DNA from 2 places in the Bacillus sp. MN7755 genome. Region 1 is predicted to be linked to the other one. Evidence: riboswitches for the same ligand, from Rfam matches in the RefSeq annotation. Region 1 holds a riboswitch; the other holds the start of a gene.
What was found. Region 1 has a riboswitch for S-adenosylmethionine ahead of ACYVEC_RS03870 (cyclase family protein). Riboswitches for the same ligand answer to the same signal wherever they lie in the genome.

Region 1 (3,427 bases):
CATTTGTGTATTTCTGTTGAAGATCAAGGTTTTGGTATAGAGAAGGTTGGAAAAGTTGTTTACACAACAAAGGAGAATGGTACGGGACGACTTGGATTGATGATCACATATAAAATTATTAAGGAACATCAAGGAAGTACTGCGATTCAAAGTAGCGTGGGAATAGGAACGAAAGTGGAGATTTTTTTACCGATAGTATAATGTGCTAGAAGAAAATATTTTTCAGAAAAGTGTTCTTGTTGTGTAAATATAAACATTTTATAAAATGTTTCAAGAAGGGTTTTTTTTATAAAATACTTCGTTTATAATGGAGGAAAATATCGACATGAGATTTGTTATTCATGTAACGGTTACGGTAGTAAGGGGTGCACGCGCATCCTTTTTTCTATGCAGATATGATGAAAGGGGTGGTATGATGGAATTAACATTAAATTCGACTGTATGCTTGCACACGATTCAATTTCGAAAAGAGCAAAAGAATTATATTGTAAAAGATACAATTACAGGAGAAAAATATGAAATGCCGCCACTTTGGATTGATGCATTGGCAATGATGCGTGACGGTTTTTTATTGGGGGAAATTGAGGAGAAATTGAAAGAAGAGTATCCGGCCGAAGAAATAAATATGTTAGCATTTACGAGGCAACTGTTAGAGCTAGAGCTTGTCGAGATGGTAGATGGGGAAGAAATAGCTTGTACAAAGAAGAAAGAGAAAGATTATTTAGCTTGGGTACGTCCTCGTGTCGAGCAATTCTTTCTTAATTTAAATAAAAAATATAGAAGCAAAGGTCAATGATGACCTTTGCTTTTTTGTGTAATTTGTTTAAAAAATAACAGCGAATGCTCTTGCAAAAGCACCGTCACTATCTTTAATTTTTAAAGGTGCAGCAGAGAAAAAGAAACGTTCCGTGTTAATGGCATTTAAGTTTGTTAAGTTTTCAATTAAATAAATATTATTCCCAAGTAGTATATGATGAATCGGTGATGTTTCTGTCGTTACCTCATCAGGAGAAATGAAATCTAAACCGACAGATTTTACTTTTAATTGAACTAGTTCTTCAGCTAATTCTTCAGAAAGATAAAAAGCTTCTTTCTCATACGCCTCTGTATTCCATTTAGTAGATAGATTGGAATGGAAAATAACAATATCGCCTTCTTGTATATCAACATCATGCAGTACTTCCTTATGTAACTTTCTCTCTTGAATATGAGTTACATCGATAAGAACGGCTTCGCCTACAAATTGATCAAGGGGTAATTGATCGATGGTCGTTGCGCCTGAAATGAAATGCGCAGGAGCATCACAATGCGTACCAACATGAACGACAGAATGAAAATCTGTAACTTGATAGCCGGTCTCTTCAACGCTTGTAATGGCTTCTAGATTGATTTTTGGTGTTCCAGGGAATTGAGACATATTGTTTTCAAATGTTTGTGATAGGTCAATTACTTTCACTTTAAATACCTCCAATATACGTTTTAAAATATAAAAAAAACATCCTTCATAATCAAGAAAGATGAGCTTTACATACTAATTGAGTCTTATCTTCCAAAATGCAATGCATTTTGCAGGAATTAGCACCTATTCAGTTTGTATAAACTGAGGTTGCTGGGCTTCAAAGGGCCGATCCCTCTGCCTCTCTTGATAAAGGTATATTCAATTTTAAATTCTGAATTTTCATGATAATAAAATTGTAATTCATTTCCTTTTTTTCTGCAATACAAAATAGGTATTCACCCAAATAAAGTTGCTCGCATATTGTAGCTTATGTAAATAGAATGCTGCGAAGGAGTGAGTGCAGTGACAGGAAATGTATTGAATTATTATGCTGGTGGAAATACAGCTAGAGGATTTCATAATTTATACGAAGAGAATTTAAAAGGGCTAAACAGGTTATTTATTTTAAAGGGTGGCCCTGGAACGGGGAAATCTTCTTTAATTAAGGCAATAGGTCGTGAATGGGTTGAAAAAGGGTATGATATTGAATTTTTACACTGTTCTTCTGATAACAAATCGGTTGACGGTGTAATTATCCCGAAGTTAAAAGTAGGAATTGTTGATGGAACATCACCGCATGTGATTGAGCCGAAAATGCCAGGAGTCGTCGAGGAATATATCAATTTAGGGGTTGCTTGGGACTCAGATAAATTAAGAAAGCAAAAGGTGGAAATTGAACGATTTGTTTCAGAAGCAAGCAAAGCTTTTCAAACAGCGTACGCTTGTTTTAACGAGGCATTAGTTATACATGATGAGTGGGAGAAAATATATATTAATAATATTGATTTTAATAAAGCAAATAAACTAACAGATCAGCTGATTCAAAAATTGTTTACAGATAAAGGCGGGAAACAATCTCTTGTGAAACATCGCTTTTTAGGAGCAGCTACACCGAAAGGAGCAGTTGATTTTGTTCCTAATTTAACAGAAAGATTACCACATCGTTATTTTATAAAAGGGCGCCCAGGCTCTGGGAAATCAACAATGCTCAAAAAATTAGCTAAAGCGGCAGAAGAAAAAGGATTTGAAGTTGAAGTATATCATTGTGGATTTGATCCAAATAGTCTTGATATGGTTATCGTAAGAGAATTAGGGTTTGCAATTTTTGATAGCACCGCACCACATGAATATTTTCCAAGCCGCGAAGGTGATGAGATTATAGATATGTATGCCCTGATTGTGACACCAGGGACAGATGAGAAGTATGCGGCAGAAATTCGAGACGTGTCGATTCAATATAAAGCAAAAATGAATGAGGCAATGTCTTTCTTAGCGAAAGCAAAATCGGTTCGTGATAAATTAGAACGAATTTATATTGCTGCTATGGATTTTTCAAAAGTAGACGCATATAAAGAGGAGATTCAAAAAGAGTTTGAACGAATTGCGGTTAGTGTAACAGAAAAGAACAAATAAAAAAATGAGGAATTTTGACAGGCTGTCGGGAATTTTCTGACAGCTATTTTAGTATGTAGTAAACTTAGTAGTATATTTGTCGAATTTCCAAGGAAATAATCAAAAAATGGAGAGGGTATGAAATGAGAGAGAAAATTAGGGCAGAGTTAGAAAGAATTGAAAAAGAGAATGATGTAAAAATTTTATTTGCGGTGGAATCCGGGAGCCGTGCTTGGGGATTTCCATCGAAAGATAGTGATTATGATGTTAGGTTCGTTTATATACACCCTGTAGAATGGTATTTATCAATTCAGGATAAACGTGATGTAATTGAATATCCGATTAGTGATGATTTAGATATAAGCGGATGGGATATTAAAAAGGCGTTACAACTATTCGCAAAGTCGAATCCAGCATTACTTGAATGGATTCGATCACCAATTTTTTACTCGAAAAACTCTAATTTTCCAGAACAGCTTCAGCAAATGAGTGAAAAGAATTTTGATCCAAAAGCAACGATATATCATTATTTACATA
Region 2 (3,427 bases), on a different contig from region 1:
TCTACATTAGTAAGCATTATATTCGCAACGCTATTTTTACTGAGCAGTGCATTTTGCGCAGGAAAAGCACGTCAAATGAAAGGTTAATTTCACATGTTTCAAAAAAAGCCAACTGTTTGTAAATCATGCCAAAAAGAAATAAAAACATATGAAAAAGCGTGGATTCATATGCCATTTCCAGCAAGCGGCATAACAAATATGAAAAAGTATATTGAGCTAGACGGAGAAGTGTATTGCAAATCATGCATCCAAATCATAAGTAAAACGAAATAAAAAAAGCTTTGCGCTCACTGCGCAAAGCTTTTTTTCATATATTATAGACCAGCTTGCTCTTTTAAAGCTGCAGCTTTGTCTGTACGTTCCCATGATAGATCTACATCAGTACGTCCGAAGTGGCCGTAAGCTGCTGTTTGTTTGTAAATTGGGCGACGTAAGTCTAGCATTTTAATAATACCAGCTGGGCGAAGATCGAAGTTGTTACGAACTAGTTCTACTAGTACGTCTTCAGATACTTTACCAGTGCCGAATGTATCAACTGAAATTGATACTGGTTGTGCTACACCGATTGCGTATGCAAGTTGTACTTCTGCTTTATCAGCAAGACCAGCTGCTACGATGTTTTTCGCAACATAACGAGCTGCATATGCTGCAGAGCGGTCAACTTTTGTTGCATCTTTACCAGAGAATGCACCACCACCGTGGCGAGCGTATCCACCGTAAGTATCAACGATGATTTTACGTCCTGTTAAACCAGCATCACCTTGTGGTCCACCAATTACGAAGCGACCAGTTGGGTTAATGAAGAATTTCGTTTCTCCATCCATTAATTCTGCTGGAACTACAGTCCTAATTACATGCTCTTTTAAATCGCGATCGATTTCTTCCCATGTAACATCTGGATGATGCTGTGTAGAAATTACAATTGTATCTACACGTACAGGTTTACCATTTTCATCATACTCAACTGTAACTTGCGTTTTTCCATCCGGACGTAAGTATGATAATGTATCATCTTTACGTACTTCAGTTAAACGGCGAGCTAATTTGTGAGCAAGCGAGATTGGAAGTGGCATTAATTCTTGTGTCTCATTACATGCGAAACCAAACATTAAACCTTGGTCTCCTGCACCAATTGCCTCAATCTCAGCGTCAGTCATTTGACCTTCGCGTGCTTCTAGCGCTTGGTCAACACCCATAGCGATGTCAGCAGATTGCTCATCGATAGATGTTAAAACTGCACAAGTTTCTGCATCGAATCCGTATTTTGCGCGTGTGTAACCAATGCCTTGAATTGTTTCACGAACGATTTTTGGAATATCTACGTAAGTAGAAGTCGTAATTTCCCCCGCTACCAATACTAAACCAGTTGTTACAGTTGTTTCACAAGCTACACGTGCATTTGCGTCTTTTGATAAGATCGCATCTAAAATTGAATCAGAAATTTGGTCACAAATTTTATCTGGATGTCCTTCAGTTACAGACTCAGATGTGAACAGATGACGTTTTTTTGTCATGTGGTAAACCTCCCTACAGTAATTGTATATATTGTACGGAACTCATCCTTAATTTGCCACAAACTGCGACATACATTTATTCTCCCACAAGCATACAGAAAAACCTTTCCTACTTTACATAGAGGAAAGGTTTAATTTGCTACTTGCATACTGCTTTTTGCCCTTCGCTCTTATCGTTCGAGACCTGTAGCCTCGCACAGGTTTTAGCACCTATTCACCTGTATTTACCACTACAAGTGAGGTTGCTGGGCTTCATCGGGCCTGTCCCTCCGCCAGCTCGGGATAAGAGAGTATCCGTCCCAACCTATACTAAAGAAATGATATTCATTTGTCAATTAATATTCACATTTTCCTGAAAGTTTTTCTCAATACGCCTAAAATGAAATATTAATAAGGAAATAATGTATTCACACAAACAAAAAGAAATAAATAGTATACATTATTTATATAATTGTGTTATACTCTTGTTGGGGATTACGAGAAATATTTCATTAAATGAAAAGGATGGTATATAAATATGAGTACTGTGAATGTCCAAATTGGTTTACACGAATTATTGAACGGAAGCAATGCACAGATTCAACTAAGTGTTCCGCAATTAGTGGAAAAAGTATTAATGCGAAATGAAGGGAAATTAACTTCGACTGGTGCCGTTTCTGCTTCAACAGGAAAATATACAGGACGTTCTCCTAAAGATAAATTTATTGTGAAAGAAGCATCGGTTGCTGACAAAATTGCTTGGGGAGCTGTGAATCAACCGATTTCTGAAGAACATTTTAATAAATTATATACTAAAGTTTTAGAATACTTAAAAGAAAAAGAAGAGTTATTCGTCTTCAATGGATTTGCAGGCGCTGACCGCAATTACCGCCTACCAATTCAAGTTATTAACGAATATGCATGGCACAATTTATTTGTACATCAATTATTCATTCGTCCAACTGAAGAAGAATTAACAACTCATGAATCAGAGTTCACAATTGTTTCTGCGCCGAATTTCAAAGCTGATCCAGCTGTTGACGGTACAAACTCTGAAGCATTCATTATGGTTTCATTCGAAAAACGTATCGTACTAATTGGTGGTACAGAATACGCTGGAGAAATGAAAAAATCAATCTTCTCTATTATGAACTTCTTACTACCTGAACAAGATATTCTTTCTATGCATTGCTCTGCAAACGTAGGTGAAGAAGGTGACGTAGCACTATTCTTCGGTTTATCTGGAACAGGTAAAACAACATTATCTGCTGATCCAAACCGCAAATTAATCGGTGATGATGAGCATGGTTGGTCTGATAACGGTGTATTCAATATTGAAGGCGGTTGCTACGCAAAATGTGTAAACCTTTCTCACGAGAAAGAACCACAAATTTTCGATGCAATCAAATTTGGATCTGTTTTAGAAAACGTTATCATTAATAACCAAACGCGTATCGCAGACTATAACGATACTACTTTAACAGAAAATACTCGTGCTGCATACCCTATGCATGCGATCGATAATATCGTACTGCCAAGTGTTGCTGGACACCCAAATACAATCATTTTCTTAACTGCTGATGCATCTGGCGTATTGCCTCCAATCAGTAAGTTATCAAAAGAACAAGCTATGTATCATTTCTTAAGTGGTTATACTAGTAAACTAGCAGGAACAGAGCGCGGTGTTACATCTCCGCAAGCAACATTCTCAACTTGCTTCGGTTCACCATTCTTACCACTTGATGCATCTCGCTATGCTGAAATGCTTGGTGAAAAAATTGAGAAACACGATGCGAAAGTATTCTTAGTAAACACTGGCTGGACTGGTGGCGAATACGGCGTTGGAAAACGTATGAACTTAGGTTACACTCGTGCAATGATTCAAGCGGCATTAAGCGGCGAACTTGCGAAAACTGAAACAGCTAAACATAACA

Region 2: it holds a riboswitch for S-adenosylmethionine, as region 1 does, so the genes downstream of both, metK (methionine adenosyltransferase) here and ACYVEC_RS03870 (cyclase family protein) in region 1, are expected to answer to the same signal.

Annotation. Positions count from the first base shown of each region.
Region 1 covers NZ_BTRL01000005.1:130,021-133,447, reverse strand. The annotation lists partial or broken gene ACYVEC_RS03880 (ATP-binding protein) at 1-201, shown strand, start outside; gene ACYVEC_RS03875 (hypothetical protein) at 416-796, shown strand; gene ACYVEC_RS03870 (cyclase family protein) at 824-1,456, opposite strand; SAM riboswitch class I at 1,540-1,652, opposite strand; gene ACYVEC_RS03865 (PRK06851 family protein) at 1,802-2,911, shown strand; gene ACYVEC_RS03860 (nucleotidyltransferase domain-containing protein) at 3,034-3,427, shown strand, end outside.
Region 2 covers NZ_BTRL01000017.1:321,915-325,341, forward strand. The annotation lists gene ACYVEC_RS20950 (hypothetical protein) at 1-87, shown strand, start outside; gene ACYVEC_RS20955 (hypothetical protein) at 94-273, shown strand; gene metK (methionine adenosyltransferase) at 315-1,514, opposite strand; SAM riboswitch class I at 1,682-1,803, opposite strand; gene pckA (phosphoenolpyruvate carboxykinase (ATP)) at 2,032-3,427, shown strand, end outside.